Regions from separate parts of the Bacillus pumilus genome, predicted to be linked through region 2. Evidence: riboswitches for the same ligand, from Rfam matches in the RefSeq annotation. Region 2 holds a riboswitch; the other holds the start of a gene.
What was found. A riboswitch is a leader RNA that binds a small molecule or an ion and turns the genes downstream of it on or off. The one in region 2 is predicted to bind glycine.

Region 1: linked by a shared signal. The riboswitch ahead of CKW02_RS19565 (amino acid permease) and the one ahead of gcvT (glycine cleavage system aminomethyltransferase GcvT) in region 2 are both predicted to bind glycine.

The regions. Positions count from the first base shown of each region.
Region 1 covers NZ_LT906438.1:3,735,871-3,751,641, reverse strand. Annotated here, with positions in the region: gene CKW02_RS19575 (MFS transporter) at 1-168, opposite strand, end outside; gene CKW02_RS19570 (LacI family DNA-binding transcriptional regulator) at 609-1,628, opposite strand; glycine riboswitch at 1,893-1,972, shown strand; gene CKW02_RS19565 (amino acid permease) at 2,135-3,481, shown strand; gene CKW02_RS19560 (DUF3169 family protein) at 3,528-4,208, opposite strand; gene CKW02_RS19555 (helix-turn-helix transcriptional regulator) at 4,205-4,411, opposite strand; gene CKW02_RS19550 (NUDIX hydrolase) at 4,583-5,206, shown strand; gene CKW02_RS19545 (DUF4188 domain-containing protein) at 5,218-5,700, opposite strand; gene CKW02_RS19540 (PadR family transcriptional regulator) at 5,705-6,256, opposite strand; gene CKW02_RS19535 (hypothetical protein) at 6,454-7,356, shown strand; gene CKW02_RS19530 (beta-glucoside-specific PTS transporter subunit IIABC) at 7,705-9,564, shown strand; gene CKW02_RS19525 (glycoside hydrolase family 1 protein) at 9,569-11,035, shown strand; gene CKW02_RS19520 (PRD domain-containing protein) at 11,066-11,914, shown strand; gene CKW02_RS19515 (Rap family tetratricopeptide repeat protein) at 12,015-13,193, opposite strand; gene CKW02_RS19505 (ABC transporter ATP-binding protein) at 13,836-14,600, opposite strand; gene CKW02_RS19500 (FtsX-like permease family protein) at 14,614-15,771, opposite strand, start outside.
Region 2 covers NZ_LT906438.1:2,203,334-2,219,104, forward strand. Annotated here, with positions in the region: gene spoIIIAB (stage III sporulation protein SpoIIIAB) at 1-461, opposite strand, end outside; gene spoIIIAA (stage III sporulation protein AA) at 455-1,378, opposite strand; gene CKW02_RS11235 (YqhV family protein) at 1,445-1,726, opposite strand; gene efp (elongation factor P) at 1,904-2,461, opposite strand; gene CKW02_RS11245 (M24 family metallopeptidase) at 2,487-3,551, opposite strand; gene aroQ (type II 3-dehydroquinate dehydratase) at 3,545-3,988, opposite strand; gene CKW02_RS11255 (YqhR family membrane protein) at 4,097-4,624, opposite strand; gene CKW02_RS11260 (DUF1385 domain-containing protein) at 4,847-5,803, shown strand; gene CKW02_RS11265 (SA1362 family protein) at 5,842-6,237, shown strand; gene CKW02_RS11270 (patatin-like phospholipase family protein) at 6,234-7,109, opposite strand; gene mntR (transcriptional regulator MntR) at 7,213-7,647, opposite strand; gene CKW02_RS11280 (lipoate--protein ligase family protein) at 7,733-8,569, opposite strand; gene CKW02_RS11285 (rhodanese-like domain-containing protein) at 8,790-9,170, shown strand; gene gcvPB (aminomethyl-transferring glycine dehydrogenase subunit GcvPB) at 9,213-10,670, opposite strand; gene gcvPA (aminomethyl-transferring glycine dehydrogenase subunit GcvPA) at 10,663-12,009, opposite strand; gene gcvT (glycine cleavage system aminomethyltransferase GcvT) at 12,026-13,123, opposite strand; glycine riboswitch at 13,228-13,324, opposite strand; glycine riboswitch at 13,328-13,435, opposite strand; gene CKW02_RS11305 (DEAD/DEAH box helicase) at 13,686-15,356, shown strand; gene CKW02_RS11310 (YqhG family protein) at 15,371-15,771, shown strand, end outside.

The DNA.
Region 1 (15,771 bases), 1.5 Mb from region 2:
CAGTTTACCAATTCCGATCGCCGATACAAGCAAGCTGATTTTCGGAATATCCACATGGTAGCGTTCAGATAAGCTGTCCATGTTGGAAGCTACAATAATATTGATCATGCCGAGCATGAAGTAGTTTAAATACATGCCAACAGACGATTTAATATAAGGATTTTTCATGTTCCCACTCCTATATTTGAAACCCCTTTAGGGTCAAATTCTTGTATACCCTTTGTTATTTCCTTAAAAGTAAATAATATGATGCCCATCACAACACCCCTTGTGTAATTGATGAAAAAAATAATGAATATTCATCTGTTTTTCAATTAAGTACATCGTTCTACTAAAACCTAAAAATAAAAATAGAATTGATAAGAAAGTAAATCTTCATAATTTGATCAGAATCAGAAAATTCCACTTTTAACTGATGTTGATTAAAAAAACGATACTCTGAAATAGGTATAACGATATACTAAAAGAAGCAACGAGATAAATATACTCCTGTGTTTTAAATGTGTCAAGTTTATGACTTTGTGATTTAAAAAAATAAAAATGAAACAAAGAAATAGTTGACTTGATCAATAAAAAAAGAGAATTGCTGCATGCAATTCTCTTTTTCATCATGAGGGAGCGGTTTCTCTAATATGAAGTTGAGGCTTTAATATCAATCTCTGCAGCTCTTCATCCTGTTCGTTCATTTTATGATATAAAAGGTTCGCTGCTTTTACCCCGATGGATCGGGGGAAGGAGGAAACAGTGGTGAGCGGCGGATGGTACATCTCCGCTTCAGGAACATTATCGAATCCAACCACATCGATATCTTCACCAGGCTTAATGTCACGAGCTGATAGTTCTTGAATGACCCCAAATGCGACTAGATCACTAAAACAAAAAATAGCAGTAGGAGGCTCAGGCTGATCAATCACTTGGGCAAGCGCTTCTTTCCCGCCTTCACGAGTAGGTTCTATGTCAATAATAAGAGAATCATCAATCATCAGATTTTCTTCGTCATGGGCTTTTTTGAAACCTTTCATCCGCTCAATCCAAGTCGATGAGGTCTTGATGCCGCCTAAGAAGGCGATACGCCGATGTCCCTTTTGAAGAAGATGACGAATCGCCATCCAAGCACCTTGTTCATAATCAACGCCGACATAGTCACATTGCACATCTGATAATTCACGATTTGCCAGTACTTTTGGGGTGCGAATTTGATTTAATTGTTTGACCGTTCGTGCAGAGCTTTTTGAAGCTGGGTTTAAAATAATCCCGCCCACTCGGTGCTCTACCATTGTGGAAATGAGCCGCTCCTGTTTATCGACACTGTCAAAGGTCGTACCAAGTAAAACAGTATAGCCTAGTGATTCAAGCGTGGTTTGCACGCCAATTAAAAACTCAGAAATAAAGGTGTTAGAAATATCCGTGACAATCACACCAACGATATTTGAGCTTTTTGACCGCATGTTGGCAGCAACGCGGTCGTATACGTATCCTAAGTCCTCCATGGATTGCAGTACTTTTTTTCGAGTGGCTTCAGAGATTCTAGGATTATTTCGAACAACAAGTGATGCCGTTGAAGTCGAAACACCGGCATGCTTGGCGACTTCCTGTAATGTGACACGCTGTTTGTTCATTTTTTTCATTTGTTTTCACCAACTTCCATGGATTTCCTAACTTTGTTCTTGATCAAGAGGGATTTCTCCAGCAAACGAGCCGAACATCTTTTGATTTATTATACATGAATCAAGAGGGATTGATGAAGTGAAGTTATATGGCTACCACCGTCAATCATAAAAGATTTCCATTGACAGCTTTCTTTTAGAGGCGTAAAATATGAAATTATTCAGAAATAGCAACATTTTAATTAAATAACGAAGGCTATGAATGCTGTGGGTCACACTATGGCAGGAGCAGCTTCTGGAGAGACCGCATGAATGTGCGGCGCCGAAGGGTTCACAATCTCAGGCAAAAGGACAGAAGAGTACGAAATATTGTATTTGTAGTGCATGGATGACGCCGTGTATTGCTTTTCGCTATTTTGCTATTCTTTTATGACCGAGAGATTGGAGCGCATCCAATCTCTTTTTTTATGGACTTTTTGAGAGTTCATTATTTCAGTATAAGATCGTGTCGTAGGAGGGCGTTAGCATTGGAACAACAAGAATTGAAACGAGATTTATCAAACCGCCATGTTCAGTTGATTGCAATTGGCGGAACCATTGGAACTGGGCTATTTTTAGGCTCTGGAAAGGCCATTCAATTGGCAGGTCCATCGATCATTTTTGCTTATTTAATTGTCGGGATGGCGATCTTTTTTGTCATGAGGGCACTTGGTGAACTGCTCTTATCGAAGACAGGCTATCAGTCATTAACCGATATTGCAGAGGACTACCTTGGTCCGTGGGCATCCTTTGTGACAGGGTGGACGTATTGGTTTTGCTGGATTATGACCGCGATGGCGGATGTTATTGCTGTCGGAGTGTATGTGCAGTATTGGTTTGATATCCCGCAATGGATTCCTGCCATCATTTGTTTGTTGATTTTACTAGGGTTTAATTTATTAACGGTGAAGCTTTTCGGAGAAATGGAATTCTGGTTTGCACTTATTAAAGTGATTACGATTCTATTATTGATCGGCGTTGGAATTGTCCTTTTAATCATTGGTTTTCAAACAGATGCAGGACCGGTGACGGTAACGAATCTTTGGTCACACGGCGGACTATTCCCGCATGGTGTCACAGGCTTCTTACTGTCATTCCAAATGGTCATCTTTGCGTATGTGGGAGTGGAACTGGTCGGTGTGTCCGCAGCAGAAACAGCCAATCCACAAAAAAACATCCCGTCTGCGATTAATAAAATTCCATTAAGAATTCTATTTTTCTATGTGGGAGCGATCTTTGTTTTACTATGTATCAACCCATGGACTGAGCTCAGTGCATCAGAAAGTCCTTTTGTAAAAACCTTTGGGCTGATTGGAATTCCAGTAGCAGCGGGACTCATTAATTTTGTTGTCTTGACGTCTGCGGCTTCGGCTTGTAATAGCGGTATGTTCTCGACGAGCCGAATTTTGTATAATCTCAGTCATCAAAAACAGGGCCCATCTTCCTTTGGACGTCTGAATAAGCACGCTGTTCCAAGTAATGCACTATTCGTTTCAACAATTGTGGTATCGGTCGGTGCTCTTTTAAGCAAGCTGATTCCAGAGCAAGCCTTTGGTATTGTCACAACCATCAGTGCCATTTGTTTCATTTGGGTATGGAGTATTATTTTAATTTGCCATTTGAAATATAAAAAAACAAAGCCTGAACTGCATGCAGCATCTACCTTTAAAGCACCGTTCACACCATTTGTAAACATTTGTGTTCTTGTCCTTTTTGCTGCCATTCTTGTGATCATGCTGTTTGCGGATGCAACACGCCCGGCGCTCTTGTTAACACCGGTTTGGTTTGGTTTCTTATTATTGATTTATGCACGAAAGAAACGCCGTGCATCATAATGGACGGAAAAGCACAGCCTTTGCATTGGGCTGTGCTTTTGTTCATTTAACGATTTCTAATCCTGAACATATAATTTGCATTCAAAATGATTAAAACAAGTCCAATCACGATGATTGAGAAGAGTTGAGAGTGATTGGCTCCAAGGGAATACACAATCAGAATAAACATGGCACTGGTCAATAAGATGTTCATCATTTGATACGTGTGAAACAGTCCGCCAAGCATCACATGCTTTTCACCTTCGTCAGAAATAGCGAGCAGCTTTTTACTATAATCTTTGTCAGACGGGCTTGGGAGATTGCGATTAGGGTAGACAAGTTGTAGAACGGATATCGCTACATAAGAACTGATAATGGTGACGATAAATAAAGCAACATTGACGAGAATCAGCCAAATAGGCTGTTCGGTAACGATAGCCATACCGGTGGCAATTATGGACAAAATGGTACTCACCGTATTGGATAAAGTCGAATCAGTAAAGGTGCGATACTGTTTTGCTTCGAGTTCATCCTCTTCATCTCCAGATACCGAAAGAGATACTCTTTTCTTCATACGTGAAATCCCTGAAAAACAATAAACAATCAATACAATCGTCAATCCACTGATGACAAGTGTCGCTTCGAATGCAATATCAAGAAGTGTCATTTCAAATTCGGCAGCCAGCAGACAGTAAGCGCCGAGAAAGCCAAGGAGAGCACCTGAGAGCAGTTTGTATACAGTTTTCATGATAGTTCATCCTCCTCGAATAGAAAAATACGTTCAATGGGTTCCTGAAAAATTCGTGAAAGCTTAACAGCGAGCAAGAGAGACGGCATTAATTCATCGCGTTCCATTAAGCTGATGGTCTGACGAGAAACCTTTGCACGCTTGGCAAGCTCAGTTTGGTTCAAACCATCACGTGCACGAAGCTCTTTTAGCCGATTTTTCATTCTGTCACCTCAATTTTGATCTGAATCTTTCTTTGATTGTAAAACATGTTATTCAAATTGACAAGTAAAGTTGTCAATTTGATAAAAATAATTGTCAGATAAGATCATCTTTCTTCAAAAGGTGAACCATGATACGCTAAAAGAAAGAGAAACAGAAAATAGGTGATGCCCGTGTTCATTGACCAATTAAAAAATGACTTACATCAATCTCAACCGTTATTTATTGGAGAAGAAACAGCGTTCAAAGCTGCAGTCCTTGTCCCTTTGGTGCAAGTAAACGGAGAATGGCATATTTTATTTGAGGTGCGATCGCTCATCATGAGAAAACAGCCGGGAGATATTAGCTTCCCAGGTGGCAAACTCGACGGCAGCGAAACAGCACAGGAAGCTGCATTGCGAGAAACACATGAAGAGCTGGGCATTCCGCCAGAATCGGTGGAGATTCTTGGACAGCTTAGTCCTTACATTGCGTCTCCATCCTTCGTGGTCTACCCATATGTCGGGATCATTGATGAACAAAAAGTGAAACACTCCTTCAATCAAGAAGAAGTAGAAGAGACCTTTACTGTGCCTCTATCATGGCTAAGTCAATATGAGCCGTACCTACATCATGTATCCGTTCAGCCAACTCCTGCTGAGGATTTCCCTTATGAAAAAATCATGAATGGTGAGAAGTACCGCTGGGGAAGCCGTTCGATAGAGGAATGGTTTTATGATTATGAAAACTACACCATTTGGGGATTAACAGCCCGCATATTAAAGCATTTTGTGACCGTTGCAAAAAGAAATTCCTAGAGATTCGCTCTCTAGGAATTTGTTGTTTTCAGCCGTTCTTTCGCTGTTTGTTTTCCTTTACCAATTGGAATAGGCGCTCTCGCTTGGCTCAGTCCATAGGAAGGCATATTCACATAGACAGATTCATACGAGCCGGCTTGAATTTGATAGGTTTCATGATAAATACCCACTGCGTCATTGTTCTGAGCCCTCTGATGGAAGTTCTTCCAAGCCGCCAAATGTTTTTCCATCTTCGCATAAGCCAGAAGGTCATCTGTTGATTTCCAATATTGGATCATCGCTGTCGTACGTAAGCCAAAGTAATTCTCTGTCCCGAGGAAACCAAGCTCATCTTGATGGGTATACAGCTCTTTGATCATGCCAGGCATCGCCATGAACACAGGCATCCATTGATGAACCGCCCAGCGTTTGTTGATCCGCATGCCGATAATAAACACAACAATCGAGTCAGAATTCTCTGTTGTAAATCTGCCAGCACGTATGTCTTTTTTCATTCATTTACCCTTCCTTCTTCATCAAATGGGATGTTTCCACGCACCAATCAATTCCTGCTTGAGCCACTCTTTTTCCGTAATCTAAAGTAAACAGCCAATACTTCGCATCTGCTTCATCTGGATAAAGCTCTTGAATGTTTTCTTCAATCGAAACATAGGTCTCATAACGGATACGAAGCTGCCTTTCATAATCCTGTAGCAGTACCAGCTTTTTCTCAATCGAAAGATATTGACCGAAGAATAACTTTAATAACACTTCATTTCGTTCCGTTGGTAACTGATCGAGAGGCTTTGCCAGCCACTCTCTTAACGTCTCCAGCCCTTTTTCAGTCAGATGATATTCCCGCTTGTCGGAGCGGCCAGACGTAGAAGCGGGTGAAACCTCAGCAAGACCTTCCACGACTATTAACTTTAAAGCTGGATAAATTTGTCCATAACTAATTTTCCAAAAATGATGCAAGCTCTTATCAATTAATTGCTTCACTTCATACCCAGACTTACAATCTGTCGTTAAAATACCTAAAATCGCATACGTCGTATCATTGTATTTTTTCATATCAGCACACCTATCTAAAAGATATATCATTTAGATATATAATAATTGATATTCAGTGGAAAATACAAGCAGGTTTTAAAAAATATATTTTATAAAGGAGGTGAAGAGACAACAGATTTTGTGAATTGGGAAGATGAATCACTCATATAAATTGACATGACGATGGAGAAAAAAATAATGATAGCGGAGGGGGACAAATGAGCAAATCAAAAATTTGGATCATGGCTGTCCTGACGGTACTAGTCATTGGTGCAGTTGGCTGGATAGCATATCAAGCAACCGCAAAAAAGAGTGCACTGAATCACTCCTACGCCTTTGCGTATAAAACAAAAGATCGTGTGAATTGGTTTAAGGTAACGGAGAGAAAAGGGAAAGTAACAGGTCATCTGAATGAAACCATTCTGGAAGAAAATCCGGAAATGCATTATGATCCTAATCTATTTAAAAATAAATATCAATTAACTGGAAAAGTAATTGAAAACGGTTACGAATTTCAAGTGAAGCAAGGAAAAGATACGGCTATATACGAAGTTCATATTGCTGGAAAAGATCTTTCTGTGAAAAAACAAGGTGAAAACAAAAGCACCACATACAAAGCGGTTGATCAAAAAAAGCTAAAGGCGTATCAAAAAGTCATTCAAGATCGATATGATGAACTAATAGATGACTCAGAAAATAGATTTTATGATTATTTAAGAGACTACATCAAGAAAGTAACAGGCGCTTACGGTTATCTGTATACTGCGGAGGATGATTCATACCAACTATTTCTACAAGTAAAGCACATGCATATTGAGTCAGAATGGTCAGGGTCTTTTCTGATGAGAACAGTTCCAGGGGATGGTAGTGAACCTTATAAAGAGACGAAACATAAAGCCGGTGGTGTTTCTGATGGAATCATGTTTGATATCAGTACCTATCCTCAAATCGAAGAGCACAAAACGGGTATTATCGTAGGTTCGACGAATCGAGGTGCAAAATCAATAAAACTTCCTCTGAAAATAGCAGGCGGCACTGTAGAATTTAAACCAGTCACGAAACAGGAATATCAAAAACAATCTGAAGCATTTAAAAAGCAGGCGGAAGAAAAGAAAAAATAGACTGTGTTAAACCAGATGAGTGAGTCAACTTATCTGGTTTTTTTATGGTGGAAATAGTTCTTATTAATGATAAAAGGAAATAGGTGTATAAAAAAAGAGAAAGGCTGCTTCAAGTAATTAAAGAAAAGAAATTTGGGTATATGGACCTTAATAATTTTTAGAAAAATAAATGTTGACGCTTTCATATAATCGATATATACTAAAATCAAATCCAATATTGATAAATTAGACATGTGACTGGTCATGCAGGCAGGATCTAAAAACGATGAATTTCTTTAATTTGTCGTTTTAGGTCCTTTTTTTGTTGCTAAAATATAGGTCTCATGTATGAGAAAAGGGGGAGAAAAAATGGATTACACACAGGTTGCCAAAGACGTTTTACAGCATGTAGGTGGCAAAGAAAACATTGCGCACCTTGAGCACTGTTCAACAAGACTTCGCTTCACACTAATTGATCAGAAAAAAGCAGATGTACCAGCACTAGAAAAAACACCAGGTGTCATAGCTGTCAGAATGTCAGGACAATGCCAAGTGGTCATTGGGAATGACGTCATTGAAGTGTATCAAAAGGTAACAAAATTAATGGGCGGCAGCTCGCCTGGACAAGACGTGCCATCCAATCAGCCAAAAGAAAAAAGAAAAATAGGCACAGTTCTGTTAGATTTCATTGTAGGTGTCTTCCAACCGCTTGTTCCAGCTATCGCAGGCGGAGGGATTTTAAAATCATTTCTTCTCCTTTTCTCTCTATTAGGCTGGATGGATGCAAAGGGTCAAACCTATCAAATATTGAACATGGTAGGGGACGCACCACTTTACTTCCTGCCTTTACTAGTCGCTGTAACGACGGCGAATAAACTAAAGGTAAACCCATTGGTCGCATTATCAGCAGTCGGTGCGCTTCTTCTTCCGAACATGACGGCTATGCTTACTGAAGGTGCGCAATTGCTGTCATTCGACGTGAAAAATATAGCTTATGCGTATCAAGTGTTCCCAGCAATCCTTTCTGTATTGCTGTACGCTCAAATGGAAAAATTCTTTACACGATTTTCACCAAAACCAATTCGGATTTTCTTTGTTCCAATGATGTCATTAGTCATTACTGTACCAGTTACATTACTTCTATTAGGACCGATTGGTTTTACAGCAGGACAAGGTTTTTCATCCATCATTCTTGCAATGTTTAATACAGTAGGATGGGTAGCTGTCGCGATTTTAGCAGCAGTCCTTCCATTCATGGTCGCATCAGGTATGCACAAAGCGATGGTCCCTTATGCAGTCACAACGATGGGTACCCTTGGGAAAGAAGCACTTTATTTGCCAGCATCACTTGCGCATAATATTGCGGAAAGTGGAGCGTGTTTCGCTGTAGCACTACGCACAAAAGACAAGGTACTCAGATCAACAGCCATTTCGGCAGGGATTTCAGCATTTTTTGGTATCACAGAGCCTGCTTTGTATGGTGTGACACTTCAAAATAAGCGAGTCCTTGGAAGTGTCATGATTGGTTCGTTTGTTGGCGGGATCTTCATTGGATTAGTTGGTATACAAGCCTTTGTACTTGTTGGCCCTGGATTAGCAAGTATGTCGATGTTTATATCAGATGAGCTCCCACGAAATCTAATGTTTGCTGTCATTGGAGCAGTCATTTCGTTTATTGTCGCCTTTATCGCTGCTTTTGTATTAGGTAAGGATAAAACAGTAGAAGAAAAGACAAATGATCAAGCGGCATTTGCTGAACAAATTGGAGCAGGTGAAACATTCAAAAGTCCTGTGATAGGTCAAATGATCTCTCTATCTGAAGTAAAAGATGATATTTTCTCTTCAAAGGTCATGGGAGACGGAATTGCCATTGTCCCTTCAGAAGGAGCGCTTTACGCACCAGTAGATGGTGAGGTGACCATGCTGTTCGAAACAAATCATGCACTTGGTATGAAAACGGACCAAGGGGTTGAAGTACTATTCCACATTGGCATTGATACCGTTCAACTGCAAGGACAGTATTTTCATCCAAAAGTGCAGGCAGGAGAACGTGTTCAAGCAGGAGATTTACTGATTGAATTTGATGTAGAAAAAATCATAGCTGCAGGTTATGATCCAGTTACACTTGCTGTCATCACAAATACAGATCAATATGAAATAAAGGTACAGCCATTACAAGAGGTCAATCGTCAAGATACATTGATGGTTGTCACACAATTAGGAGGCTAAACATATGACAACAATTAAAGGTTTTCCAAAAGGGTTTTTATGGGGCGGCGCAATTGCCGCCAACCAGGCAGAAGGCGCCTGGAATATAGATGGAAAGGGACCATCAGTTGCAGATATTGCAATGTATCGTTCCAATTTAAGTGTAGAAGATTATGAAGGACATCTTGCTGTGACTTCTGAAAATATAGAACGTGCAATAAAAGACCCAGATGATAAAAAGTACCCTAAACGCAGAGGGGTTGATTTCTATCACCACTATAAAGAGGATTTGGCTCTATTTGCTGAAATGGGCTTTAAAACACTTCGCATTTCTATTGCGTGGAGTCGGATCTTCCCTACTGGAGAAGAAGCTGAACCAAATGAAAAAGGGCTGCAATTCTATGATCGTGTATTTGCCGAAATGAAAAAACTCAATATAGAACCGATTGTGACACTCTCTCATTATGAAATGCCTTTAGCCCTTAGTGTGAAATATAACGGCTGGGTGGAAAGAAAAGTGGTCGATCTCTTTGTGAAGTTCGCCAATGTTTGTTTCGAACGTTATCAACATGATGTGAAATATTGGCTCACCTTTAATGAAATTGATAGTATTCACCGCCACTCATTTATTACAGCAGGAATTATTCCTGATCGTTGCCCAGAAGGTAAAGTAGAAGAGACCGTGTATCAAGCGCTCCATCATCAATTTGTTGCATCTGCTCTTGTAACAGCTGATTGCCATCGTATTATCCCAGGCAGCCAGGTTGGATGTATGCTGACAAAATTGACAACGTATCCGCATACGTGTCACCCGAATGATGTGGAACAAGCCTTAAAACAAAACTTAGAAAACTATTTCTATGCAGATGTTCAGGTGTTTGGCGAATATCCGCCACTGATTACACGGATGCTTGAGAGAAAAAATATTCATATTCATATGGAAGCAGATGATCTCAATATTCTAAAAGAAAACACAGTCGATTTCATCTCATTTAGCTACTATATGTCTTTAACTGAATCAGCTCAAGAAGGGTTAGAACAGACAGAAGGAAATACGATTCGTGGAGTCAAAAACCCTTATCTGCCTTCAACTGACTGGGGCTGGCAAATTGATCCGGTTGGTCTGAAAATTTCTTTAATCGAACTGTATGATCGCTATCAAAAACCTCTTATCATTGTCGAAAATGGAATGGGTGCAAAGGATAAAGTTGAAAGTGATGGCTCTATCCATGACGACTATCGAATTAACTATTTTAAAGAGCATTTCCGTCAGATGAGAGAAGCGATTGAAGAGGGCGTCGATCTCTTTGGATATACGAGTTGGGGCTCCATTGATATTATTAGTGCAGGTACATCACAAATGTCAAAACGCTATGGCTTTATTCACGTAGATCAAGATGATGATGGGAACGGAACATTAAAACGATCTCGAAAAGACTCATTTTATTGGTACCAAAAAGTCATTGAGACAAATGGTGAAGCGCTCGATTGAACACCACAATCATGAAAACAGGTGATGACGATGTTTAAAATCAAAAAAGTTTTAAACTCGAGTGTGGTCCTGGCTGAAGATCAGAACCAACAGGAGATGGTTTTGTTTGGCCGTGGGATTGGCTATGGACAAAAACCGGGTCAAATGATAGAAGAGAAAAAAGCGGACCAAGTCTTTATGTCAGTCGATAACATGAGAGCAAAAGAATTTCTTCAATTGTTAGATTCTATGCCTCAAGAGTTTATCGATTTAACTCAGCGCATCGTCCAATATGCAGAAAAACGGTTAAATTCAAATCTAAATTCAGGCGTTTATTTTACCTTAATGGATCATTTGAATTTTGCTGTTGAACGACATAAAAAGAATATTAATATTACGAATCGCGTGTACTGGGAAATCAAAAATTACTATACTGAAGAATTTGAAGTAGGGAAGTACGCTCTTGAGTTAGTAAATGATACATTGGGCATACAATTACCAAAAGAAGAAGCTGCCAATATCGCCTTTCACCTAATCAATGCATTAGGTGAAGAATCCGATTCAAAAGATAGCATGAAATATGCCAAAATGATCGGGAGCATTGTCAATCTTGTGCGCTATACATTGAATATGAAAATGGACCAAGATAATATTCATTACAGTCGGTTCATTACACATGTGAAATTCTTTGTAGAGAGGTTTTATGCAAATAAATTACTGTCGGATCAAGAAAATGAGTTGTTTGAACAAATTGCACACTTGTATCCTCAGGCGATGGATGTTGCTTTTAAAATCAAAGATTATATTAAACAGGTGCATAGTATCGTCATTCCTAATGATGAGCTTACTTATCTTGCGGTACATATACACCGCCTCATATCTTATCAGCAATTAAAATAATGGTGGAACCACTTGCCTTGTGATCAGGCAAGTGGTTCTTTGCTGTGATCAATTTTTATATTAAGTTCCGATAGGTCGTTCTGTTGTGCCAGGATTCGTCTCATTTAACGAATTGAAAGACACTGTTTGTCCGAAAACAACGATGGTTAAAGCAAGGATCAATAAACTCATTTTTTTCATTAGAATTCCTCCATTCAAATATAGGATGGTTCATGTGATAGGCTTCCTTCAAAAAGAGATAGGCTTGATGAATGGCACCTAAATCTTCAAAGTGTTTTGCAGCTAGTGCACTTAATTCACAGGCACCTTCAGCATCCTTTAATTCTTTTAGAATGCTAATTTCCTCGAAACAGGCTTGAGCTTTTTGAGACATATCCTCAGTAAAATATAGATGGTAAAGCAAATTCATTTTTGCTGTATAGATGGGGCATTTATCTGATTCGTGTTTTTGGTTGACCAATTCGAAGTAATAGAGAGCTTGTGTTCTTTCATCAATAGAGAGCAGCTCTTTGACTAACATAAACATGGTGTGATGGAAATAGCACGATGAGAGGTAGTTTTCATCACTTAGAGCCTTTTCTAGGGCATCGATACATTTTTTCGATTCTCCAGCTTCGGCATACAGAATACTGATATTATGAAAAAGCTGTGAAGTTAGAAAATGATCATTTAGATTGTCAGCGATGTGTAATGCTTTTTTGTAGTAGTTTTCTGCTCTTGTGAAGTCGCCAATATCCATATAATTAGCAGCGGCGATGACAATGGCTGTCGCTAATCTTCTTTCATATCCTTCATGACTTTTGAAAATATCTATAGCATTCTGAATATAGTGAAGAGAAATTAGGCTTTGACGAAGTAGCATATATAAGTTTGCGATTTTCGTATGGAATTCAGCTACTTCTATTTCATCCGGAATGTTTTGCAGTTTTTTCTCGGCAATTTTAAACAGTCCAATGGCTGATGCATAGTCTCTGTTATATGAAGCGTAAAGGGCTTTGTATAGGTAAAAATAGTATTCAATTAAGTCGTTTGTTTTAGAGGGGCAATCTAGCTCTGTCTGTTCATTCAGTTTTTTACCTCTTCGTTCATATATCATGAGTTTATACTTGCCTTCTAGCAATGAATAATAAGTCAATACCTCCTGATTCTCTTCCATTTCTTGAAGCAATTGCTTTAATTCTGTGTACATTGCGTTAGCACTTTGTACATCATGTTTGCGAATCGCAATTCGCCAATCATTTAAACGGTTCCCCACCTGTTCAGCAGAAATGATAGCCATGAAATTTCACCTCTTTAAGATCCTTTCACCTGTTTCACTAAAAAACGATATCACAATTTTTGGAAGAATATAATCATTTCTGTGAGGTGATTGCCAAGAGGTAATAAAAAGGACCTATGGTCATGTGATGTACGAAATTGTAATGGTGATTGAATGTTTATACAAATGATTAAAATCTTTTTTTAATCGTCTAAAAAAGGAATATATACAATGGGTTTTATGATTATGATCAAAAATATCACTGGTATATTACAAATAAAGAGATTTTAGTTAATCGGTGGGTAAGTTGGAAGGTCGATCTATTAAAGAAAATCAGTTATGATGATGCTAGATCAAATTTGGAATAGACACGGATAGAAGCAGACAAAAATTAGTCTGTTGGAAAGGATGTTGATATGAAAAAAAGATTTAAAATCTCAAATTGGCAAATCACAGTGATTATGGCGACGCTGTTACTTGTTTTAGTGACTCTGTATATGTCAAAGAGATACTTTTATAGCAAAGAAATCGAATTGCTGACAGAATCTTGTCAACAAGTAGGCGGCAAAGTCATACTAGAGACTAATAGTTTGTCTATGGATTATTCATTTGAGTGCCAGGAAAAGTAAAACAGGCAGAAAGGCTGCCTGTTTTATTCCAAACTTAAAACCCTAAATCTTGAAGCCATTGATTTAATCTGGTCTCCCGTTTCTCGGCAGTTGACTCATCATCATATCTCCCTAAATGTAAGCTAGCCGTTATTTCTCCGTCATTCATAAACATGATTCTTTCAGAACGAAGAGCAACCTTTGGGTCATGTGTGACAAGCAGTAGTGTCGCTCCTTCAGAATGGATTTTCGAAAATATATTCATCACTTCCTTCGTTGCATGGGAGTTAAGAGCACCTGTTGGTTCATCAGCGAAAAGAATGTCTGGTTCATTCATAAGTGCTCGACAGATAGAGGCTCTTTGAAGCTGACCTCCTGATACTTCTGACAAATATCTATCTGCTAAATGATCAATATCAAGTTTCTCCATTAAATATCTAGCTCGCTCATTCACTTCTTTTCTTGGCTTTTTCTTTGTTAAGTAAGCTGCAGCAATGATGTTATCAAATAGATTTAGATTTTTTAGTAAGTGGCTGTGTTGAAAGACAAATCCCATATCTGTTAAACGCAGAGCAGTTAACTGTTTATCTGTCATTTCTGATAATAAACTGCCTTTATATTTGATCTCTCCTGTTGAGGCTGATTCTATCCCGCTAAGCTGATAAAGCAAGGAGGTTTTCCCGCATCCGGAAGGTCCCATAATGGTCACAAATTCCCCAGGATTTATCGATAAATGGATATCTTTAAGAATGATTTGTTTCTGTCCTTTTAAAGAATCAATTTGCAAAGACAATCGCTTTGTTTCAATCAAGTGTTCCATGTGAAACATCTCCTTATGAAAGTGTATGACGTGTAGTTTGACTAGTAAATAACGTCTTCAATAACGAAGCAGTTAAAGCTAAGCTGACAATCAATAGTGTGATTGGGTACACAACTGACACCCATTGTGGTGCCAGCCACTGGAGGCTTGATGCCCCTAAGGATGCTCCACCTACACTCATTAAAGCTGGTCCAATCAAGTGGACAGCGATCGTGCCAATAAATGTGCCCAAAAAGATAACGACGATAAAACTTGTGATATATTGTACTGTTACATCTTTTTTAGAAAATCCAATCGTTCGTAGTAAATGGTTTCGGCTTGAATCTTTTGCTTTTAACATGTGCAGAAACATGAATAACATCAAACTGGCGGTTCCAAAAGCAGCTAATGTAGAAAAAAATGCAACGACTTTTACTAAAGATGCTGTGCTGCCGATTGTTTGATGAACGTATTCTTTCATATCTGTCACTTTTGCAGGAGATATCTCTTTTTCAAATACTGTCTTTTTCTCCGCAATTTCTACTCCTTGGTTTAGTTGGATTTGAATGGTTTTCCAAAGAGCTGTTTGAGGAAATGGCTGTGATATTGCTTTTGCTGTTTTCCCGCCGTTAGTGACATCCTGATAAATGCCAGTCACAGTTTTTTGAATTTCCTGCCCGTTTGTTACGAGAGTAATTTTTTCTCCAACCTTTTTTTGGAGTGAATCTGAGCTGAGCACTGATAAGGCAATTTCTTTCTTCTTTAAAGGCTGTCTCCCTTGTAAATAGGTGAGAGGAAATGCTGAGAGATTACCTGCTTCTAAATAGAGTGTTTCTAATGAATTCTCCTTTGATTTTGCCTGAAGAGAAGTTGTTTCATATATGGCTGATGCTTGAATGTCTCGATCATCACGAATCATTGATTCTATTTTATTAGTATTTTCCTTTAGATGATTTCCTTGTCGTATATCAATTCGAAGGTCACTTTGACCAGAGCCAAGATATGTGATGAAATCCGGCGATTGTAAGGTGTACCATAGCTGAATAGGCAGCAGCATCAAAAATGTACAAAGGGCCATAATACAAGTAATCGTTGTGTACAACTTCTTTCGTGATAACAGATCTTTTAAACCAAGCCAAATATTGACTGATATGAACCTGTTTTTCTTGAGATGCAAGGGTATTTGTTTTTT
Region 2 (15,771 bases):
ATTTTTTCATTTTTGGCTTGGGCGATTTCAGCTTCCTTCTCCTCCGTTTCCAAATGACCTAAAGCAAGCTTGATATATTTTTGCTGAGACGTGACATCATGCTGGCCAAGTGTTTCTCCAAAGTGCTTCAGTGCCTCATATTCGCCTTTTTTTAAGACGGTTTTTTTCCAAACATCCTCAAGACTCTCATTCCATGCATGCCGCGCGGAAAAGGTTCCAACTTTCAGCTTTTCTGCAAATTGTTCAAATAACCGATTCACAGGAGGACCTACTTGCGACGCAATTTGCTCTGCTGCACGCGCTAGCGGTGTTTGACCATACATAATTTCAGCTTCAAGAGACTGGAGCGCAAACCGGAGCTGCCGAATTTGTTTCGGCCGGTCGCTATATCGTTTGGCAAACTCGAACCCTCCCCAAGTCGTAGCCGCGACAATCAAGATAGCGCCAATGAGCTTTAACATACGTCCACTCCCCGCCTCCATTTCATCTCTTGTCCGCCTTGGTCATATATCCGCCCGATCGTGCCGGGACCGTCCTTGCGATTTAATTCAACATAACGTTCAAACACTCGAAGCTCCCATAACGGCTTCAATGATGGACGTTTATACACATTTTCAAGTGAATAGCCATGAACGGAAACGATAATGGTGACCCCAGCATGAATCGCTTCTAAAAGTGCCTGCACATCCTCGCTTTTTCCGATTTCATCGACGATCATGACCTCTGGACTCATAGACCGAATCATCATCATCAAGCCCTCAGCCTTTGGACATGCATCGAGCACGTCAACCCGGTGTCCAAACTGGTGCTGTGGCACCCCTCTTATACACCCAGCGATTTCTGAACGCTCATCTATAATGCCTGTTTTTTTAGGAGGAATTGCTTTTGTGCCTGTACTAGCCAGTCTTGCTATATCCCGCAACAATGTCGTTTTCCCTGTTTGCGGTGGACCGATGATCAGTGTATTGCACCAGTGCTCGTCATATAAATAGGGAAGAAAGGGAAGCGCAATCCCGACTTTTTCTTTTGCGATGCGGATATTAAATGAAGAGATATCTCTTAATCCTTTGACAATGCCGTTTTCAACGATCACCTTTCCTGCAAGTCCCACCCGGTGTCCGCCTGAAATGGTGATGTAGCCTTGCTTTAGCTCTTCTTCAAGTGTGTACATACTATAATTGCTCAGCCTGCCTAATAGCTGAGACGCATCTTCTCCTGTTGTGTGATAAGAAAGAAAGCGCGGTTTTCCTCTTTGCATTAATTCAATAGGACGATCCGTGCGAATGCGGATTTCTTCTATTTGATCCCATTCTGCTTCTTTTAGCAGTCTAAGTTCTTGTCCAATCGAGTGCGGGAGAATATCCAACAAACTCCGCAACGAATTCCCCTCCTTTTTTTCTTCTCTAAAATGTATGATGGGAGACGTTAATTATGCCAAGCCGTTTTACTTATAGATTCCAACAAGAATAAATACGACACCAATGAAAATAAAGACGAGCTTGGCATAGGATAACTGCCCTGCGATTTGATAGATTCCAATCGTCATCGTGATAATAAAAATGAGCGGCCCAATGATAGCCAATAGACTATTGATGACAACCGCTTTTCGAACGTCATTTGTGACTAAAATGAGGATGGCGGCCGTCAGTTCAATCGCTGCCGATAAAAACCTCATGCCTGCCATCGCAGCGACTGATGGATGTAGACCTGGGAGAAATTGTTTCATATAGAACCTCCAGCTTTTTTTACACTATATGCTTGTCTAGCTGGAAGTAGTCTTGTTTTTCAGGAAGGAAAAGAGATGAATGAGAGAATTGAGAGAAGGCGTACCTTTTGGGGAGTCTTACATGTTTTACAATAAAAAAAGACTGTAAACACAAGGTTTACAGTCTTTCTTCATTTATTACGCTCTTGACACGTATGAACCGTCTGATGTATTAATGACTAGTTTATCTCCTTGGTTCACAAAGAAAGGAACGTTGACGATTAAACCAGTTTCTGTTTTTGCAGGTTTTGATCCGCCTGATGTTGTGTCGCCTTTAATACCAGGCTCTGTTTCTACTACTTCTAGTTCTACCGTGTTTGGAAGTTCTACTCCAAGTGTTTCAGCACCGTACATCACAATATGAACCGACATATTTTCTAGCAAATATTTCAGCTCATCTTTAATTTGTGTTTCACTTAGTTCAAGCTGCTCATAAGAACTTGTATCCATGAAGACATGCTGGTCGCCATTTGCATACAAGTATTGCATTGTTTTTGTTTCGATTTGAGCTTTCGCTACTTTTTCGCCTGCACGGAATGTTTTTTCTTGAATAGCACCAGTACGCAGGTTACGCAGTTTCGAACGAACAAACGCTGCGCCTTTCCCTGGCTTTACGTGTTGGAAATCCACTACACGCCAAATACCGCCGTCCACTTCAATTGTCAGGCCTGTACGAAAATCGTTTACTGAAATCATTTTGTCATCCTCCTACATTTCACCATCATAATATGATAAGTTCTTTCGGTGAGTGGGTCAATCGTTTATTGCCGTCAGCTGTCAGGACAATATCATCCTCAATTCTCACGCCGCCGACATCCGGTAAGTAAATTCCCGGCTCAACTGTCACGACCATTCCTTTTTCTAAGACGACCTCTGATCGTGAGGAAAGGCCTGGCGCTTCATGCACTTCCATCCCTAGCCCGTGGCCAGTTGAATGCCCAAAGTATTGACCATAGCCATACTTTTCAATGATGTCACGTGTGATGCGATCAGCTTCTTTTCCTGTTAAGCCAGGCTTGATTCTATCCACACCAGCGTTTTCTGCTTCTAATACGATATGATAAATTTCCTTTAGCTTATCGCTCGGTGTGCCAACAGCGATCGTTCTTGTCATATCAGAGCAATATCCTTTATAGTAAGCACCGAAATCGAGTGTGACTAAATCACCAGATTCAATCACCTTTTCACTCGCTCTTCCGTGCGGCAGGCTTGAACGAACACCTGAGGCGACAATCATATCGAATGAAGATCCTTCAGCGCCTTCTTTTCTCATGAAAAATTCAAGCTCGTTCATGACAGCAATTTCCGTCAAGCCCGGCTTGATGTAAGTGAGAATATGATCAAAGGCGTGATCTGCAATCTTCGCAGCTTCCTCTAATATCTTAATCTCTTCACTAGACTTAATCAAGCGCAACTTTTCAACTGATTCTGAGACCGGAACAAGCTCAATATCACCTGCTTTACCTGCATACTGCTGGTAAGTGGCAAATGTCATATGGTTTTGTTCAAACCCAAGGCGTTTGATCCCAAATTCCTTTGCCGTTTGAGCTGCGGTTTCTACGATGTTTCCTTTATGTTCAATAATGTCGAAGCCTTTTACTTGGTCCTTCGCTTGCTCTGTATAACGGAAATCCGTGATAAAAGCTGCCCGGTCCTTTGAAACAACGGCGAGACCGGCTGAGCCAGTAAAGCTGGTCATGTACTGTAAATTAAAGCTGCTCGTAATGACTAGACCATCGATCTCTAATTCAGATAAAAGTGTTCTTAACTTTTCAAGTTTCATGATACTGCTCCCCCTTCACTCACTAAATAACGAATCGCCAATTTATACCCTTCTAAACCAAGACCAACGATTTGCCCTTGGCATACTGGAGCAAGTACAGAATGATGGCGGAATTCCTCTCTCTTATGAACGTTTGAGATATGTACTTCAACGACGGATAAAGAAATACTTGCAATGGCATCTCTCAGGGCATAGCTGTAGTGTGTAAAAGCCCCCGGGTTAAACACGACTCCATCGTACTGGTCTTCTGCTTCGTGGAGCGCATCAATCAAATCTCCTTCGTGATTTGATTGAAAGAACGTTAACTGGATATTGGCTCTTTCTGCAAACTGGAACAAATCTGTCTCTAAATCTGTCAGCGTCTTACTTCCGTAAACAGCCGGCTCTCTTTTGCCAAGCCTATTTAAATTGGGCCCATTCAGTACAAGAAAATGAGGCATACAACCACTCCTTCACCCTAATTCAATCTATATCGAGATCTGTTTCTTTTTCCTTAGAAACCTTTCGTTTCCAAAAATATTTTATCATATGAATAGGTGATTTACACTTTATTCTGTCTTTTTCCCGAGTGCCCTCGCAAGCTTTTGACTCGTTAATTCATTATATTCAAACGAAATACTGTATCCGACAAACATGCCGTATAAAATATATAGGCAAAATGTTGTGACGATGGTGCTTTGCTGCAAATCCTGGACTTGCTTTACATCTGGGAAAATGGGATTAAATACGTAAAAAACGAGCAGCCATAAAAGCGCGCCATATATCAGCCCCATCCAATAGCCTTTGATCCGTTTCAAAAGCCCATAATAAATAAAGGCTGCTCCGATCGATAAAACCCCTAAAAGTACAATACTGATAAAAGTACCAAGTCCGCCCTTTTTCCACTCTCCGAGCACAAAAGGCTGAAGGAGCATATTGGGACTCACCTCTGAGAAATGAAACATATGGGTCAGAAACCCGATAAAGCCCCAAAAAACACCGCCAACAAAGCCTGTCGCAGCTGCTCTTGCCAACAGCGATGACGTTTGTACAGCCTGATTTTTTTCTTCTTGGTTTTTCTTTTCATCACGTTTCATTTGTGAACACCTCCAGCAAGTAGTATGTCCAAAATGTCATAAAAAAAAGGATTTCCATCCGTGAGTGTAAAATTTTTATAACAGGGTATACTGGCTAAAAAGAGGTAGATAGAATTCTAGTAGATAATCGACCTGTGCGCTAGTGATTTCCCCTCATTTCCTGTACAATAAAGGTATAAGGAAATGCATGTAAATTACAGGAAACAGGCAGGTTGATGAAATATGTCCAATCAAACAAAACCTCCAGCATATGGAGGGCAGGCAGTTGTCGAAGGTGTCATGTTCGGAGGTAAAAAGAACTATGTGACAGCGATTCGGCGTAAGGATCAGTCCATTGAGTTTTTAAAGCTTCCCCGGACCTCCAATAAACGAACCGCCTTTCTCAAGAAAATCCCCTTTGTCAGGGGTGTTGCTGCACTTGTTGAAGCAAGCGCAAATGGCAGTAAGCACTTGAACTTCTCCAGCGAGCGCTATGACTTAGATCCTTCAGAAGATCATACTCTTGAAAAAGAACAAAAAAGCTCGAAATTATCTATGATTTTCGGCATTGCTGTGATCGGAGTTCTCTCTCTTCTCTTTAGTAAATTTGTCTTTACCCTAGTACCTGTCTTTTTAGCTGAACTTGTGCGGCCCGTCTTTTCAGGGAATTTCGCACAAATCGCAGTGGAAACATTCTTTAAACTGGTCCTGTTATTAGGCTATATTTACTTTATTTCCATGACCCCTTTAATTAAAAGGGTATTTCAATATCATGGCGCAGAACATAAAGTCATAAACTGCTATGAACAGAATCTTGACATCACAGTGGAAAATGTCCAAAAACAATCACGGCTTCATTATCGATGCGGTAGCAGCTTTATTTTATTCACTGTCATTGTCGGAATGTTCGTCTATTTACTCGTACCGACAGATCCTTTATGGGTGAGAGTTCTGAATCGCTTGGCGCTCATTCCGGTTGTTCTCGGCATTTCATTTGAAGTGCTTCAGCTTACGAACAAACTCCGAGAAGTGCCTGTGCTGAAAGCGCTTGGCTATCCTGGCCTTTGGCTGCAATTGCTCACAACAAAAGAACCCTCTGACGATCAAGTCGAGGTAGCCATTGCAAGTTTTAATGAACTTCTTCGTTTAGAGGAAGCATCTGAGAAACAAGCGTCAGATTCTGCTCATCAAGTGATCTAACTTATAAATCCGGTAAATTCCTTCGGAGGTGGACAGTTATGAATCGCCGAGTACATCCTGCTTTTACCATTATTTTCGCTTTAGGTGTTTTGGGATTTGTGTATTTACTCACAACGAATCCAGGCAGACTTTTTACAATGCTGCTATCAGTTGTGATCATTGGAGCGGTTATGTTTTTCCTATTTAGATGGCTGATGAATCGAAGAACTGGAACAGAAGGCAATCTTTATCGTAAAGCAGTCAAACAATCAAAACGTCGCTACCAGCAGCCTAAACCAAAAACGAAAAGCCAGATGAAAAATCGGGTCACTCATTTGCGAAGCGTGCCGACTGACCACAAGTCTAAGCCCGTCCTTCTCAAAAAGAAAAGCCAAACACAGTTAACTGTGATTGAAGGCAAGAAAAACAAAAAGAAGAATCGCGCTTTGTTTTAAAATGTCCAGCTTTTTAAAAATTGCTCGGCCTTCTGTCTGCCTAGATCGACGAGCGCCTTTTTCTTTTCTGTCATCAGCTGAAAATCAGTGGCAATGACGTGTTCTACTGGAATAAAAATAACATGACGTTCGTGTTTTGTGGCAATGTGTCTTTCGTCATGAGCACCACGCATCGTTTCAAAAAGAGCGCCAAACAGTTCAAACGCATTGCGGATGGAGTGTTGAGGGCGTTCTTTTTCGTTTGGGGTTAATGTGACACCGACGAATGGTCTTTTTTTCTCTTCGGCAAACAACCAAATTGGAAAATTGCTAAGCACGCCTCCATCCACAATGGTACAAATGCCTTTCGATGACTTTAGTTTGACAGGCTCGAAAAAATACGGCAGACTGCAACTCATCCGGATTGCCCTTGCAACAGAAAAGCGCTCTGGATTTAAACCGTATGAAGGAAGGTCGTCTGGCAGAACGAGGATTTTCCCATTTGTTAAATCAGAGGCAACAATTTTCAGCGAATCTTTTTTGAGATCCCCAAATACGGTGACCCCCTTTCGTTTCAACACATCTGTCAGCCATTTTTCCAGCCGGTCGCCTTTGTACAGACCGAGGCGCCAGTAAATGGAGACCCACCTAAGCATTTTAAACGGAATGAATTGACATCTCCTATCAAGCAAGTGATGTTCATCCATTTCATCTAAAAGCTCCCGAATCTCCTGACTTGTAAAGCCTGCTGCGATGAGTGAAGCAATGATCGCTCCAGCACTTGTACCAGCAAGGCGGACAAATTGATATCCTCTTGCTTCAAGCGCTTCATAGGCACCCGCAAGTGCTGCCCCTTTAATGCCTCCACCTGAGAACACACCATCTATCTTCATCAAGGAGCCCCCTTTGATATCACGCTATTAATAGTGTAAGAGCATATGCTTTCAATTAGAACTTTAATCAAAAAGGACACCCTCTGCATGGGTGTCCTTTTTCTTAAGATTCTTGATTTGTTTGTTCGTTTTTCTTTTGAATCGCTTTCAGCTGAACAGATCGCTCGTCGTTTTCTTCAAAGAATTGAACGAGATCGCCGATGCGGTCAATGCTGTTCCAGCTGAGATGATGTTCAATGCCTTCTACATCATCATAAATTTTCTCTTCGTCTACACCAATGATTCTTAAAAATTGCTCTAGCAGTTCATGTCTGTATACGAGACGTTTTCCAATTTTTTTGCCTTTCGGGGTTAAAATTAGACCACGATACTTCTCATAAATGAGGTATTCATCTTTATCTAGCTTCTGAACCATTTTTGTTACAGAGGAGGGATGGACAGCGAGTGCTTCTGCAATATCAGAGACTCTGGCATATCCTTTTTCTTCTATCAGCATATATATTTGTTCAATGTAATCTTCCATACTAGGTGTAGTCATAAAACCCCTCCATAATGCACCTTTACTTAATAATCATAACAATTCTACACCATCGCCCTTTAAAAAACAAGGAGTGTCCTTTGTCCTAACGCTTGTAATTCCACTCGTCTGAGGCATATTTCGTTTTGGCAAGATGGTGGACAAATGCTAACTCTTCATCTGTCAGCTCATAAGGCACAAGCTCAATATTTAATCCTTTTTCAAATCCTCGTTTAAACGCCACACGCGCATCGTCTATTGTACAAGTTCGGTCTGAGATTTCATTGATGGCGACCGCTTTGTTTTTAAAGCTTCTCTGCATCCGCTCTCTCACACGGTCGTTTGGATAAAGAAATAAATCGAACAGTTTGTCCTCATCAAGATCAATTAAGATGGAGCCGTGCTGGAGGATCACTCCTTTTTGTCTCGTTTGAGCACTGCCTGCTACCTTTCTGCCTTCTACGACAAGCTCGTACCAGGAAGGGGCATCAAAGCATACAGACGATCTTGGATTTTTTAAGCTTTCTTTTTCTTTATCTGTTCGAGGAATGGCAAAATACGCATCGAGTCCCAGTTCTTTAAAGCCCTCTAAAATGCCTTCTGAAATGACGCGGTACGCCTCTGTCACCGTCGCCGGCATTTCTGGATGTTCCTCTGACACAATCACGCTGTAGGTCAGCTCCTGATCATGAAGAACCCCACGCCCTCCAGTTGGTCTGCGGACAAACCCAAGGCCATAGCGCTCGACTGCTTCCATGTTAATTTCTTTTTCAACATGCTGAAAATACCCAACAGACAATGTCGCAGGATTCCATCCATAAAAGCGGATGACAGGCGGGATCAGCTTCTCACTATGCCAATAAAGCAAGGCTTCATCCATTGCCATGTTAAAGGCAGGGTCTTGATTTCCTGTATCAATGAAACACCATTTCTCTTTTTGCATATAAAAATCCCTTCTCTTTTACGTAGTCAATGTTAGATGATGGTCATGACCACCGATATTCTCTCTCCATCAGTCTATCAAATAGGGAACGAATTGAAAATAATTCTTACCATTTATGATGACAAGTTTCTTTTGCTTTACTATAATAGTATTTGTCTAAAACGTACCATCAGACAGGCCACTGTGCTGATGCTCAAGAAGGAGTCGAGTTGTATTGTCAATGTTCAACTATATCGTCCTCTCACTTTGTGGACTTTTCGTTCTTTATTCTGTCGGCAGCTACATTTATCAGCAGCGTATTATGAAAACGCTGACGGAAGAAGAATTTATTAAAGGTTACCGCAAAGCTCAACTCATTGATGTGAGAGAGCCAAATGAGTTTGATGGCGGACATATTTTAGGGGCAAGAAACATCCCCCTTTCCCAGCTAAAGCAGCGCAAAAATGAAATTCGTCCTGACAAGCCTGTTTATCTTTATTGCCAAAACAATTTGAGAAGCGGAAAAGCAGCGCAAACGTTACGTAAAAACGGCTGTCGTGAGATTTATAATTTAAAAGGCGGCTTTAAAAAATGGGGCGGCCGCATTAAAACGAAGAACTAACAAAAAAGACTCTGGGAGCATGATCCCCTGAGTCTTTTTTCTTTATCTTTCAAAAACGAGAACTGGATTCCGGGCAGCCTTTGTTTCGTCCATTCGTTTGACGACCGTTGTATGCGGCGCTTCCTGCACGACTTCTGGATTCTCTTCCGCTTCTTTTGCAATCTGAATCATCGCTTCGATAAAGGCATCAAGTGTTTCTTTTGATTCTGTTTCAGTTGGTTCAATCATGATGCATTCCTCTACATTGAGCGGGAAGTAGATCGTTGGCGGATGATAGCCAAAATCAAGTAATCGCTTGGCAATATCCAGTGTGCGTACACCTAATTTTTTCTGACGTTTACCTGAAAGGACAAATTCATGCTTACAGTGACGGTCAAATGGCAAATCGAAATGAGTACTTAAGCGGCGCATCATATAGTTCGCATTTAACACGGCATTATCAGTGACAGCCTTTAAGCCGTCTGGGCCCATAGAGCGAATATACGCATATGCTCTGACGTTAATGCCGAAGTTACCATAGAACGGCTTCACTCGGCCAATTGATTCTGGTCGATCATCATCGAAGTAAAAGCGGCCTTCTTTCTTCACAAGCACCGGCTTTGGCAAGTACGGAATCAAATCCTTTTTTACGCCTACAGGACCTGAACCAGGGCCTCCGCCTCCATGTGGACCTGTAAAGGTTTTATGAAGATTTAAGTGAACGACATCAAATCCCATATCCCCCGGTCTTGCTCTGCTCAAAACGGCATTCAAGTTCGCTCCATCATAATAAAGCTTGCCACCAGCTCCGTGAACGACTTCAGCCATTTCTAAAATATTTTCTTCGAATAGGCCGAGTGTATTCGGATTCGTCAGCATTAAAGCCGCAGTTTCTTCATTGACAACACGGCGCAGGTCCTCTAAATCAACAAGCCCATTCTCATCAGATGCGACGGTAATGGTTTCAAACCCAGCCACTGTCGCAGATGCTGGGTTCGTTCCATGAGCAGAATCCGGCACAATGACTTTTGTTCGTTTATGATCTCCTCTTGCTTCATGGTACGCACGGATCATCATGAGTCCTGTCCATTCCCCGTGTGCCCCTGCCGCAGGCTGTAATGTCACAGCGTCCATCCCCGTAATTTCTTCAAGATGATCACCTAGATCATACAGCAATTCTAATGCTCCCTGCACAGTGTCTGCCTCTTGTAGTGGATGGACTTGCGCGAAGCCTGCAAGGCGTGCAACCTTTTCATTAATCTTTGGATTATATTTCATTGTACAAGAGCCAAGAGGATAAAATCCGGAATCGACCCCGTGATTACGTCTTGATAATGCTGTATAATGACGCATAATATCAAGCTCAGATACTTCAGGAAGCTCAGCATCATCATGACGGATATACGTGTCATCAAATAAAGCTGGGATCTCCTGTTCAGGTACATCTAAATCAGGCAGGCTATAACCAATTCTTCCTTCTTTGGATAATTCAAAAATAAGCGGCTGATCTTGTTTATTCATGGCGATCCCCCAATTCCTTCATGAACGTATCAATTTCTTCTTTCGTTCTTAGCTCTGTCACGGCGACAAGCATGTGATGTTGAAGCTCTGGGAAGTCTCTCCCTAAGTCATAGCCGCCGATGATTCCTTTTTCAAGCAATCGTTTATTGGCTTCTTTTACAGGTTCTTGTAATTTGATGACAAATTCATTGAAATGGGCCCCTTCTACATCAGCAAGCAGTCCATATGCTTTTGCCTGCGTCTTCGCATAGTGGGCTTTTTGTACGTTTTGATACGCAATGTCTTTGATGCCTGTTTTTCCGAGTGCTGTCATGGCAACGGAAGCGGCTAATGCATTTAATGCCTGATTCGAACAAATATTGGACGTCGCTTTATCTCTCCGAATATGCTGCTCACGCGCTTGAAGGGTTAGTACAAACCCACGAACACCATTTTCGTCTTCTGTCTGCCCGACTAAACGACCTGGCACTTTTCGCATCAACTTTTTCGTCACAGCAAAATATCCGCAATGCGGCCCGCCAAACGCTGCTGGAATACCAAACGGCTGTGCATCACCAACGACAATGTCTGCTCCAAGTTTTCCTGGCGGCGTCAGTAACCCGAGTGCAAGTGGATTACTAGAGACAACGAACAGACTTTTCCCTTTATGCGCAATAGGTTCAATGTCTTTTAACGGTTCGACGACACCAAAAAAGTTTGGATATTGCACAAGAACTGCTGCTGTATCTTCGCAGACAGCCTTTTCTAATGCTGCTAGGTCCGTCTGCCCTTTTTTCGCAGGCACTTCAACAACTTCGATGTGCTGTCCTTTGGCGTATGTTTTTAGCACGGCTCTTGCTTCAGGGTGAACCGTTTCAGAAACAACCACTTTTTTCTTTTTTGTATGTCCAGCAGCTAGCATTGCCGCTTCAGCTAATGCTGTCCCGCCATCATACATCGAGGAGTTAGCAAGATCCATACCTGTCAGCTCAGCAATCATTGTTTGAAATTCAAAAATGGCTTGTAGTTCACCTTGCGAAATCTCCGGCTGATAAGGTGTGTATGCTGTATAAAATTCAGAACGTGAGATGACATGATCCACAATGACAGGCTGGTAATGATCATATACACCGGCACCAAGAAACGATGCATAGGAGACCGTATCTTTATTCTTTGCAGCTAATCGGGATAATTCCCTTACAAGCTCTGTTTCAGATGCGGCTGCTTTAATGTTGTATGCTCCTTTAAATCTCACTTTTTCTGGGATATCTGAAAAAAGCTCATCAATCGACTGAACGCCGATGACATCCAGCATTTCTTTTTGATCTTGCTCGGTTTGCGGCAAATACCTATGCTTCATCCTCTATTCCCCCTCGTTATTTGGCTCTTTTATAAAATGGTGTTGCGACGATTTTCGCTTTTAGACGTTTTTTGCGAACTTGTACTTCTATCTCTGTTCCAAGCTGCGCCTGAGAAGATTCAATTAAAGCAAGCCCGACATTTTTCTTTAATGTTGGGGACTGTGTGCCCGTTGTGACTACCCCAATCTGCTTTTCTCCTGAAAAGACCGGATAGTCTGTGCGCGGAATCCCTTTATCTATCATTTCAATGCCGACAAGCTTTCGCTTCGGCCCTTCTTCTTTTTGCTTCTTGAGCGCTTCTTTGCCAATAAAATTGGCTTCTTTATCCGTTTTGACAGCAAAGCCAATCCCGCCTTCTAATGGAGAGATATCCTTTGATAGCTCCTGCCCATAAAGCGGAAGTCTTGCTTCAAATCTCAAGGTGTCACGTGCACCGAGCCCGCACGGTATTAATCCTTTTGGTGCGCCTGCTTTTAATAAAGCCGACCAAATGTGGACCGCATCTTCTGACTGGCAATAGATTTCAAAGCCGTCTTCTCCTGTGTAGCCAGTTCTTGAAACAAGCACCTCTTTTTGAGCAACCTCAGCTCTTGATAAAAATGTAAATGGCTTGAGCGATGTCACTTCTTCATCCGCCACATCTTTCATGATGTCAGCGGCAAGAGGTCCTTGAAGGGCTAGCAAGGCGATTTGATCAGAGACATTTTGGATCAATACGTCGTTCTCACCTTGATGCTGAAGCAGCCACTCCACATCTTTTTCGATATTTGATGCATTAATGACAAGCAAATAATCGTTCTTTTCTTTTTGGTAGACGAGCAGATCATCCACTGTCCCGCCATCTTCATAGCACATGGCTGTATATAGTGCCTTGCCGTCTGTCAGCTTAGACACATCATTGGTTAATAACCTTTGTAAAAAAGGAAGGGCATCTTGACCTTTGATTTCCACCTCACCCATGTGAGACACATCAAAAAGCCCTGCCTTTGTTCGAACAGCTTCGTGCTCTTCTTTAATGGAAGAAAATTGGACAGGTAATTCCCAGCCCCCGAAGTCAATGGTTTTTGCGCCAAACGTTTCATACGCATGAAAAAGCGGTGTTCGTTTCAACATCAATCGTTTCCCCCTTTTTTCTTTCAGTGCAGATCACAAGCTGAATTTTCAGAAAAAAATCACAGCAAAAAAGGACAGAGCGCTCCCTTTTATCAAAAAGAAGTCTCTGTCCTTGCACCTGAAAGTTTACAGCACAACATCATTGTGCGTTTTCCCCTTTGGTGGTTTGCTAAAAAAACGATGAGCAAACACTCTCCAGAGTTGCGTCCGGTAAGAGTACTTTTGCCTGAGAGATTCACTGAAACGAATCAGCTTGCTCCTTCGGCGCCTGCCAGTGCTAAATAACCGCCAAGTCTCTCCCCATACCATCATCCGCTCATATTCTTCACATTTATTGGACATACTATCAAAATGGGTGACTTATTTGCTAGATCACTTACCAACATCCTACCATTAGAAACGGATGAAGAGCAACAGAAAAATCATTAACATTTTTTAAACAACCATTCATTATCGTTCGCTTTTATTCAAATATCTAGTCTTTTCAAGACCTCTTAAAAAATGAAGCGTTTAAATACAGAACAATTTTATCCCCAACCTACTAGAAAGGCAGGCGACCACATTGAATATTCAAACGATTTTTGATCAGGATTGGGCAAGTGAATTTCAGCAGCGGCTTGCAGCAGACGGCCCCTGGGCGAACTGGGAAATGTACCGTTTAGCGACGCAGGTCCAAAAAGTCACAGCCATTGATTCATTTGAAGGACTGCAAGCTCCTGCCCATCTGCCTGCATTCACGCCTTTAAAACATCAGCTTGAAGTAGCCAGAAGAGTCGTAGAAGAGATGAACGGAAAAGCCATTTTAGCAGATGAAGTGGGACTTGGAAAAACCGTAGAAGCAGGACTTATTATCAAAGAATACATGATTCGTGGACTTGCCAAAAAAATTCTCATACTCGTCCCCGCCTCTCTCGTATCTCAATGGGTACAGGAGCTGCGGACGAAATTTTATATTGATGCTGTCGAACAAAAAAAGAGCTACGTGTGGGAGCAGTGTGACGTCGTGGTTTCCTCCATTGATACAGCCAAAAGGCAGCCGCATCGAGACACTATTTTATCCATTGCCTACGATATGGTCATTATTGATGAAGCACACAAACTGAAAAACAATAAAACGAAAAACTATGAATTTGTGAGAAATCTAAATAAGAAATTCTGCTTGCTGCTGACAGCGACGCCTATCCAAAACCGTATTGGAGAAATATTTAATCTTGTCTCCCTTCTGAAGCCAGGTCACCTAGGGAATGAACATCAGTTTAAAGATGTCTTTGCCAAAAAGGATTTACAGCTAGAAGACCATGATCGTTTAAAACAGCTTGTGAATAAAGTGATGATTCGTAACCGAAGGCAAGACACGGGCATTGAGTGGACAAAACGGCATGTCAAAACGATTTCCATTGATTTCTCTCCGACGGAACAAGCATTATATGATGAAATCTGCAAGCTGAAAGAGAACCCGTCCTATACTAAACACATGTTTTCCATCATGACCTTGGAACGAGAATGCTGTTCAAGTCGCGAGGCGGTCTATATGACAATTAAAAAAATGCAGGAAGATGAAAAACATATCCTTGGATCCTCTGCTATAGCGCAAATTATGGAGAAAATCAATCAAGTGCAGCAAAACACAAAGGCGCTTGAAGTCGTTAGGCTTATTCAACAGTTAAATGAAAAAGTCATTATTTTCACCAAATACCGCGCGACACAAATTTATTTACAATGGTTTCTTCAGCAAAATGGCATCAGCTCCGTTCCTTTTCGGGGCGGCTTTAAGCGGGGCAAAAAGGATTGGATGAAAGATTTATTTAGAGAACGGGCGCAAGTGTTAATTGCTACAGAAGCCGGCGGCGAAGGAATCAACCTTCAGTTTTGTAACCAAATCATCAACTACGATCTTCCGTGGAACCCGATGCGTTTAGAACAGCGGATTGGACGTATCCACCGCCTTGGACAAGAGCGAGATGTCCACATTTACAATATGGCAACTAACGGTACCGTTGAGGAACACATCTTAAAGCTTTTATATGAAAAAATTCAGCTGTTTGAAAACGTCATTGGCGATCTAGATGATATTTTAACGCGAATCGATATCAAAGATGCCGAATCAGAACTGCATCAGATTCTCTTTCAGCACGAATCAGACGGTGACATGAAAAAGAAATTAACTCAGTTTGCTTCCTATTTAACAGAAGCAAAAACACCGCTTTTAGAAAAAAGACAGCAAGGCTCATAAAGGAGAGTTGATCAATGAAGCAGCGTGACATACATACCTTTCTTCTCCGTTTCTTTCAGGCAAATCAATGCGACATACTAGAAGAAAGTGCTGGACATATGACCGTACAACTAACCATCGATATGGATAAATTGATTATGAACCGCCCTTTTTATTGGCACTGGCTTGAAAAAACTGGTGGTGTTCCGGAGCCGCGGCAATTGACCCTCATCACCGATCAAAAAAAAGTGGATGATACCATTGAGGGTGAATTTATCCACTTCGGCTCCCCTCGTTTATTTCAAATTTTCGAAGCTGTCAAACAGCAGGGCCGATTTATCCGTCTCTATGAACGAGTCACCCCTCTCATGGCCAACCAGATCGCACTCGAGCCCTGGCTTGGTCTCAATGTGAAAATTTCTTATCTCGCAGATCG